DNA from 4 places in the Micromonospora sp. NPDC050980 genome. Region 2 is predicted to be linked to each of the others. Evidence: riboswitches for the same ligand, from Rfam matches in the RefSeq annotation. Region 2 holds a riboswitch; each other region holds the start of a gene.
The links. A riboswitch is a leader RNA that binds a small molecule or an ion and turns the genes downstream of it on or off. The one in region 2 is predicted to bind cyclic di-AMP.

Region 1 (2,194 bases), on a different contig from region 2:
CGCCGCCGAGCAGGGCCCGGACGCGGGCCGGCTGGTCGAGACGCCGATCCCGGCGGGGCCCGGCGCGCCGCGGATCGAGGTCGGCGACGAGGTGATCCTGGTCGAGCTGACCGACCCGGCCGACCGCACGGTGAAGACCTACAACATCGCCGAGCACCAGCGCGGCACGCCGCTGATCTGGTTGGTGGCGCTCTTCGCCGCCGCGATCGTGGCGTTCGGCCGCTGGCGCGGGCTGGCCGCGCTCGGCGGGCTGGTGGCCAGCTTCGCCATCCTGCTCGGCTTCGTACTGCCCGGGATCTCCGCCGGGCGATCGCCGCTGCCGGTGGCGATCGTCGGCGCCGCGCTGATCATGTTCGTGGTGCTCTACCTGACCCACGGGATCACCGCCCAGACCTCGGTGGCGGTGCTCGGCACGCTCGGCAGCCTGGTGGTCACCGGTGTGCTCGGCACGCTGGCCACCGCCGCCACCCACCTGACCGGCTTCGGCAGCGAGGACGCCACCACACTGTCCATGTTCCAGGGCGACGTGGACCTGCACGGGCTGCTGCTGGCCGGCATCATCATCGGCTCGCTGGGCGTGCTGGACGACGTGACGGTCACCCAGTCGGCGACCGTCACCGAGCTGGCGCGCGCCAACCCGGGGCTGTCCCGGCGGCAGCTCTACCGCGCGGCCACCCGGGTCGGCCGCGCGCACATCGCGTCCACCGTGAACACCATCGTGCTGGCGTACGCCGGCGCCTCGCTGCCGCTGCTGCTCCTGCTGGTCGCCGACTCCCGCCCGGTGGGCGAGCTGCTCACCAGCGAGTTCCTCGCCCAGGAGATCGTCCGCAGCGCGGTGGCCACGCTCGGCCTGATCGCCGCCGTGCCGCTGACCACCGCGCTGGCCGCGGTCGTCACCACCGCCGGCCGGCACGCACCGGACACCGCCCCGCCGCCGGCACCCCCGCCGCCCCGGAGGCGGGACGAGGCGCTGGAGGCGCTCGGCGGGTCGCGGCCCGACGACTCCAGAAGTACGCAGGCCGCATGGTGACACTCCGCAGCGTGACGGCCGACGCAAAACGCGATGCTGCTCACGCTGGGCAACGGTGAATTCTCGCGATTGGTCGGCTTCCGGACGTAGATCCCCGGTCGGGATCTCGGGTAACCTCGCCCCCGGTCACCGCCGAAGGCGCGCACCGGCGCCTGCGGTGCCGCCGCCCAATCGCCTTCGGGCGAGCCGGGGAACCAGGTACATGGGGTGAATCCGCGCGAGCGGTAGGGGCCGCTTCCGTCCCGAACCCGTCAGCTAACCCGGTCGGCGGTCGACGGAAGGGAACACTGTGACGGCACCCCTGCGCCGCTGGTCGACACCCGTGGTGTCCGTGCTCGCCGCGTTCGCCGTGCTGGTCGGGCCGACCCCGGCGACGGCCGCCCCGCACAACGCCGCCCCCAAGCCCTCGGGGCACGCGGAGGACGACGAACCACCGCTCATCACCGAGGCGATCGACTCCGCCAACCGGAACTACCTCCAGGCCAAGGCGAAGCTCGCGAAGTCGGAGGAGCGCCAGAAGCGGCTGGCCGCCGAGAAGGCGGCGGCGGAGGCCGAACTGGCGGCGCTCAGCCCGCAGGTCAACCAGATCGCCGCGCAGTCCTACCGGACCGGTCGGATGGGCGCGATGGCGATGCTGTTGGAGAGCAGGTCGCCCGACTCCTTCGTCAAGCGCGTCAGCGCCCTGGACGAGCTCAACCTCTTCAACGCGCAGCGGCTCGCCGCCATCAACGCCGCCCGGAACCGCGCCGAGCAGGCCAAGATCGCGGCCGACGCCGAGGTGCGCGAGCAGGAGAAGCAGACCAACGCGATGGCCCGCGAGAGGGCGGCGGCGCAGAAGGAGCTGAAGCTGGTCGGCGGGCTGGGCTTCACCGGTGGTCTGGTCTCGGCCACCTCGGCGGTCGCCAGGATCGGCCCGGGCCGCACCGCCGACGGTGGTTGGAAGTCTGAGTCGTGCAGCGAGAACGACCCGACCACCTCCGGCTGTGTCACGCCGCGCACGCTGCACGCGTACAAGGAGGTCAAGCGCACCGGCTTCGACCGCTTCGTGGGCTGTTACCGACCGGGCGGGCCGTGGGAGCACCCCAAGGGCCGGGCCTGCGACTGGTCCCTGCAGAACAGCGGCTTCGCGCCGTGGCACAACAACGACACCCGCAGGTACGGCAA
Region 2 (2,194 bases):
CGCGGCGCAGACCGCCCGCCGCCGCCGCGAGCAGTGGCTGACCGCGCGGAGCGAGGCGGACACGGCCTGGACCGCGTACGACGAGGCGGACACGGCGGCCCGACGTCTGGCCGGTGCCGGCGCGTTGCCCGCGCCGCGCACCCCACGCACCCCGACCGAGTACGCGGCCCGGGAACGCTGGCTGCACCACGCCGCCATGGCCGCGCACTGGCGGGGCGACCTGACCGCCCGCCAACTCGCCGACGTGCTGGCCCACCGCAACGGGTGGGATCCGCGTCGCCACCCGGCCGAGCAGGAGATCACGCTGGCCCGCACGGTCCGGGACGGGCGCCGTGCCGGCTGGGAGGTGGCCGCCGAACGGGAGCGTCTGGCCTGGCAGGACGCCGAACGGGCCGCCGAGTCGGCCCGGACGCTCGCCGCCGAGGCGTTTGCGGCTGCGGTGGCGTTGCGGCCCGTTCCGGCGCCCCGGCCCCCGGCGGTGACCCGCGTACCGGCCCCGGCGTCCGCGTCCGGTGCCCGCTGGCGGCCGGCCCGGGTGGGCTGAGCGGGCCACCTCTGCCGAATCGTTACCGAGTGTGGTGAGGCCGCTCACCTGCGCCCTCCGGCCCGCGGTCGCCCGAACGCATGACCGGTCCGGTGCCTGGTGCCCGTTTCCCCGCCGGCCGGATGTCCCTCTTTCCGCCCGCCGGCGCCCGTCGCAGCCCCTTGTCCCATTGAGGGAAGTGAGTGACAGGCTGTTCCAAATCCGTAGTCGGCAGTTGTGTTTACGCAGGTGGTGCCGCTTGGCAGGGCCTGTACCCACCGGTAGTGTCGGCGCGTCCGGTGCGGTTTCCGATCGCCGATGGCGACGCCGCGCCGACCCGCCTAATCGTGCACACACGAACCGGGGACCCACAGCAACACCGGGGTGAATCCGCGAGCCACGGCCGCGGTAGGGCGTACTTCCCGCCCGAATCCGTCAGCTAACCCGGTCGGCGGCCACGGAAGGAGTTCCATCCTCGTGACCACCAGCCCCCGATCGTCCCCCTGCCTCCACGGCCTCCGGGTGCCGACGCTCGCCTGACCGGCGACGCCCACCCGACCCCCTGCCTCGCCCGGCCGTCCGGGCGTGGCTTCCCGCGGCCCTGCCGTCCACCAGCGCGCGTGAGTGCCTCCGCGCGCCGGGCCGGCGCGTGCCGCTCACCCCCCGTGGAGGAACACCGTGCAGCCTTACCTGAAGCGTCAACTGCGGCGCCTCGTGACCGAACGTCCGTACCAGATCATCGCCGGTTCGGCAGCCGCCCTCGTGCTGGCCGGCGGCACCGGCGCCGCCCTCACCACCGCCGACGAGGCCCCGGTCCGGCAGGAGAACACCGCCTCGGTGGCCGACCTCGGTGGCCGTCTCGGCGACACTGCCGGCCGCAGCGAGGCCCGGATCACCGTCCCGTCGCCGAGCGCGTCGCCGAGCGCGTCGCCGAGCGCATCGCCGAGCGCGTCGCCCAGCGCCAGCGCCGCACCGACGGCGAAGACCGCCGACCCGGACACCACCACCCGCAAGGCCAAGCCGAAGCCGCCGTCGACCAAAGTGCTCGACTACGACTACCAGGCGCAGACCACCTACTACTACTGCGGGCCGGCCGCGGTGCGCAACGCGCTCAGCGCCAACGGCATCGAGCGCAGCCAGGACACCCTGGCCGTCGCGCTCGGCACCACCGAGATGGGCACCAACTCCGCCGAGGACACCACCCGGGTGCTCAACCAGCAGGTCAAGGGCGACCCGTACCGGACGCGAATGATTCCCGGCGCGGCCACCCGCGGGCAGATCGACCAGCTCCAGGCCGACGTCGTCCGGGCGGTCAACGACGGGCGGGCGGTCGTCTCGAACGTCGCCGGTGATGCCACCGACACCAACGGCGGCTGGCACTCGTTCCCGGGCGGCCACTACATCGCCGTGGTCGGCTACCAGAACGACGGCCGGACCGTGCGGATCGCCGACTCGGCCGACCCGTCGCTGCCGTCGTACTGGGTGACCACGATCGACCTGGCGAACTGGATGGCCACGCGCGGCTACTCCGCCTGACCTCCCTTCCCGGTACGCGCGTCGAAGGCCGGCACCCTTTCCGGGTGCCGGCCTTCGGCGTGTCTGCTTACTTGTTCCAGTGCTGGTGGACGAGGTCTGCCGCCTGCTGCTCCCACTGGGCGTAGGCGTCGGGGT
Region 3 (2,194 bases), on a different contig from region 2:
CGGCCAACTCCGGGTCCACGACGACGGAGTGCAACCGGCCACCCTGGACGGCGACCGCCCGGACCCGGCCGCCGGCAGCCGCACCCTCGGCCAGCAGCAGCTCGCCCGGCTCACCGTCGGCGAGCCCGCAGGCCCGGGACCGCATCGCGGCCAGCGCCTGCTGCGTGCGGGTCAGCAGCTCGTCGAGGCTCGCGGCGGCCGAGAACGCATCGTTGGTCATATCCGCGCTTTCTTCACGTCTTAGCCGAGCCTCGTGACCATAGCAACCGGCGCCGACGGAACCTCGTCACCAGCCGCGCCCGGCCGGGCAGGTGACGCCGGGAGCAGGGCGGACACCTCCGCGCCCGGCGTGTCGCGCAGACCGCGAACGCCCGGCCGGACGAACCGGCCGGGCGTTCGCGTCGTCCAGGCGCGACACGTCCCGAGGGACCACGACGCGCGGAGCCACCGGACGGTGTCGCGGAGTGGCAGGCACCCGCACGACGCGACACCGGCCCCACGGCGTGCGACAGGGCTCAAGAGCGCCGGCCCGCCGCGGGACACCACCCGCGGCCGGGGATCAGCGCAAGCGCAGCCGCTGCCCCGGGAAGATCAGACCCGGGTCCTCGCCGACGACCGCCCGGTTGCGCGCGTACAGGACCCGCCAACCACCGGCGACGTGCTTCGCCGCGGCGATCCCGGACAGCGTGTCGCCGGGCCGCACCAGGTGGGACCCGGTGGTCGGTGCGCCGCGCCGTTCCCCGCCCGACGGGCGCGAAACGGTCTTCTTCGTCGGGCTGGCGGCCCTCTTCGTGGACGCGGTCGAGCCCGACCCGGCCTTCCTGCCGCAGACCGGCCAGGCGCCGATGCCCTGCCCGGCGAGGACCTTCTCGGCCACGGCGATCTGCTCGGCGCGGCTGGCCAGGTCGGCCCGGGCGGCGTACTTCTGGCCGCCGTAGCCGTTCCAGGTGCTGCGAGAGAACTGGAGCCCGCCGTAGTAGCCGTTGCCGGTGTTGATGTGCCAGTTGCCGCCCGACTCGCAGCGGGCGACGGCGTCCCAGTTCACGCTCGCGGCGCTGGCCGGCGCGGCCGGCCCGAACAGTGCCGCGGCACCGGTGGCGGCGCCGGCGACGAGCGCGCCGACCACGGTCCGGCGGCGCCGGGATGAGTATGCAGTTGACATGTGGATTCCTCCACGCCGACGAGGTGAGCTGTCGGGTTCGGGCCGAGGAGCCCGGCCGCCGGTGGCGGCTTCACCCCGAGGTGACGTGCACCATGGAACCTGTGGGTCCCCCGCTCCCGCCTGAGGTTCGGGTACCACCGGCCGGCGGCGGGATTGGGCGTTGCCGGACCGTGGTGTCCGCGACTGCGAACGGAACCGACGCTAGGGACGATTCGCGACGATCGACCACTTCTTGTGACGTTCTTCACCCGGTCGGGCTACCGCGTCCAGGGACACGAGTTCGCCGTCGCCGACCTGAGGTGGGGCTACCGTGGGGCGGGACCGGGCCAGATCGCGCGAGGAACGGAGCGGGCCGGCGCCCGGCGCACCCGGTGGGCATCGGGGTGGGCGCGTACCAGCCGCGGATGCTGCGGCTGGTCGGGACGCCTCGATCCTTCCGCACCTGCGGGTAAGGAGGGGCCCCTTGTTAACGCCAGGCGTTAACAAGGGGCCCCTCCTTACCGCTAGAGGCCGCGGGCGAGACGGTCGGCGAGGACGCGGGTGAAGCGGGCCGGGTCGGCCAGCTCGCCGCCCTCGGCCAGCAGCGCCATGCCGTACAGCAGCTCGGCGGTCTCGGTCAGCGCGGCGGTGTCGCCGCCCTCGCCGTGGGCCTTGCGCAGGCCGGTGACCAGCGGGTGGGTCGGGTTCAGCTCCAGGATCCGCTTGACCCGGGGCACCTCCTGGCCCATCGCCCGGTACATCTTCTCCAGCGTCGGCGTCATGTCGTACGCGTCGCCCACCACGCAGGCCGGCGACGTGGTCAGCCGGGTGGACAGGCGCACCTCCTTGACGCTGTCGGTGAGCGCGTCGCCGAGGAACGCGAGCAGGTCGGCGTACTCCTGCCGCTCGGCCTCCGCCTGCTCCTTCTCCTCCTCGGTCTCCAGGTCGACCTGGCCCTTGGCCACCGAGCGCAGCGTCTTGCCGTCGTACGCGCCGACCCGCTCGACCCACACCTCGTCCACCGGGTCGGTGAGGATCAGCACCTCGTAGCCC
Region 4 (2,194 bases), on a different contig from region 2:
CGCCCGCGTCGTGGCCCGGGCGGCGACACCCGGCGTACGCCGTGGGGCGTGGTGCTCAGTACACCGACAGGTGCACGTGGTTGGTGTGGTCGCTGGACGGGTCGCCGTTGCCGCCGCTGTACGACTTCCAGCCGCTGCTGGGCAGCCAGATCCGCCGGAACCAGATCACGTAGAGCACGGCGAGCGGGTCGGCGTTGCGGATGAAGTACGCGGCCAGGTTGTTGCCGTACGTCTTGTCGCCGCCGCTGGCGACGCCGCCGAAGCCGTTCTTCTGCGCCGCGAAGTCGCAGGCCCGCCCCTTCGGGTGCTCGCCCGAGCCGCTGGGCCGGTGACAGGAGACGTACCGGGTGAAGCCGGCCGCCTTGGCCTGTTGCAGCGCGTGCAACGTGCGCGGCGTGATGCAGCCGCTGGCCGGCGTCGGGTCGTTGACGCTGCACGACTCCGCCGGCCAGGAGCCGTCGGAGTTGCGCCGGGCCGGCTTCGCGTTCGCCGTGGACGTGCCCCGGACGCTGTCGCCGTCGTCGCTGTCGCGGCTGGTGGAGCTGCGGTTGTTCGCCACCTCCAGCGCGCGTTCGGCCTGCTCCTTGCGCTTGCCCATGACCGTGACCTGCTTGCGCTGTTCCCGGATCTCGCCGTCGAGGGCGGTGCGGGTGCGGATCGCCTCGTCCCGGGTGGCGATCAGGTCGCGTAGCGCCCGGTCCTCGTGCGCGGCGACCGTCTCCAGGGCCGCGGCCCGGTCCATGAAGCCTTCCGGGCTGCGGCTGCCGAGCAGCGCCGCGGCGGTGCCCATCCGGCCGGTGCGGTAGGCCACCTGGGCGATCTCGCCGACCTTGGCGTCGCGTTCGGTCAGCTCCCCGTCGATCGTCCGGAGCCGGTCGTTGAGCTGCTTCTGCCGGGTCACCGAGCGGTTCAGTGCGGCCTTGGCGTCCAGCCAGCCCTTGCTGGCCGCGTCGAGTTGGGCGCGCAGGGTCGGGGTGCCGCCCTCGTCGTCGCCGGGCGCGGCGGCCAGCAGGCCGGTCGGTGGGGCCGACCGGGCCGCGACGGCGGGGGAGACCGGCGCGGTGCCGACGCCGAGGGCCAGGGTCGCCACGAGCAGGGCCGCCAACCGGGCGGCCGTCCGTCGTACAGGTGCCGCTGTGGGCATTCAGGTTTCCTTCCGTCAACCGCCGACCGGGTTAGCTGACGGGTTCGGGACGGAAGATCCCTACCGCTGACGCGGATGCACCCCACGTACGTGGTTCCCCGGCTCGCCCTGCGGGCGATTAGGCGCCGGCCGCGCCCACGGGCGCCGGAGTGGCGCTCGCGGTGTGGCCGCGACCGAGCCTACCGGCGCTGCCCGGGGCCGGCTCCACCGACCGGAACCAGCTACCCAGACAAAACCGGCGTAAGCTAACAATAACCACAAGGATTTAAGGCTGTCCTCAATTACCACTCGGTCGGGCCGCAGGTCCCGGCCGACGCTCCGGGTTCGACCTGCAACGTGGCGTGGTCGATCGAGAAGTCCTCGTGCAGCGCGGCCCGGGCGGCGCCCAGCACGGCGGCCACCTCGGCGTCCGCGTCGAGGGCCAGGTGGGCCGAGGCGACGTCCATGCCCGAGGTGAGCGTCCAGACGTGCAGGTCGTGCACCTCCGCCACGCCGGGCACCGCGGCCAGCCGGTCGTGCACCGCGGTCACCTGGAGGTGCTCCGGGGCGGCCTGCACCAGGATGCGCACCGCGGCGCGGCCGAGCCGCCAGGTGCGCGGCAGGATGAACAGGCCGATCGCCACCGCGACCACCGGGTCGGCCCACCACCAGTCGGTGAGGGCGATGACCAGCGCGGCGCCGATCACGCCGAGCGAGCCGAGCAGGTCGCCCAGCACCTCCAGATAGGCCCCGCGCAGGTTGATGCTCTCCTGCGCGCCGGAGCGCAGCAGCGCGAACGCGGCGATGTTGGCCAGCAGGCCGAGCACGGCGACCACGAGCATCGGCCCGGCGAGCACCTCCGGCGGCTCGCCGAAGCGGCGTGCCGCCTCGATCAGGACGTAGATCGCGACGGCGCCGAGCAGCACCGCGTTGGCCAGCGCCGCGAGCACCTCCAGCCGGTAGAGCCCGAAGGTGCGCTGCGGGTCGGTGCGGGCACGCCGGGTGGCGCTGATCGCCGCGAGCGCCATGCCGATGCCGAGGACGTCGGTGAACATGTGCCCGGCGTCGGAG

Region 1: linked by a shared signal. The riboswitch ahead of AB0H28_RS20895 (hypothetical protein) and the one ahead of AB0H28_RS29615 (C39 family peptidase) in region 2 are both predicted to bind cyclic di-AMP.
Region 3: linked by a shared signal. The riboswitch ahead of AB0H28_RS24710 (transglycosylase family protein) and the one ahead of AB0H28_RS29615 (C39 family peptidase) in region 2 are both predicted to bind cyclic di-AMP.
Region 4: linked by a shared signal. The riboswitch ahead of AB0H28_RS12225 (hypothetical protein) and the one ahead of AB0H28_RS29615 (C39 family peptidase) in region 2 are both predicted to bind cyclic di-AMP.

The regions. Positions count from the first base shown of each region.
Region 1 is NZ_JBFAGS010000014.1:58,799-60,992, reverse strand. Features, by position in the region: gene AB0H28_RS20900 (YibE/F family protein) at 1-1,030, shown strand, start outside; cyclic di-AMP (ydaO/yuaA leader) riboswitch at 1,185-1,315, shown strand; gene AB0H28_RS20895 (hypothetical protein) at 1,320-2,194, shown strand, end outside.
Region 2 is NZ_JBFAGS010000046.1:110-2,303, reverse strand. Features, by position in the region: gene AB0H28_RS29620 (hypothetical protein) at 1-544, shown strand, start outside; cyclic di-AMP (ydaO/yuaA leader) riboswitch at 852-992, shown strand; gene AB0H28_RS29615 (C39 family peptidase) at 1,202-2,059, shown strand.
Region 3 is NZ_JBFAGS010000020.1:74,946-77,139, forward strand. Features, by position in the region: gene AB0H28_RS24705 (YbaB/EbfC family DNA-binding protein) at 1-220, opposite strand, end outside; gene AB0H28_RS24710 (transglycosylase family protein) at 560-1,162, opposite strand; cyclic di-AMP (ydaO/yuaA leader) riboswitch at 1,161-1,305, opposite strand; gene htpG (molecular chaperone HtpG) at 1,666-2,194, opposite strand, start outside.
Region 4 is NZ_JBFAGS010000006.1:99,082-101,275, reverse strand. Features, by position in the region: gene AB0H28_RS12225 (hypothetical protein) at 56-1,144, opposite strand; cyclic di-AMP (ydaO/yuaA leader) riboswitch at 1,149-1,279, opposite strand; gene AB0H28_RS12220 (cation diffusion facilitator family transporter) at 1,426-2,194, opposite strand, start outside.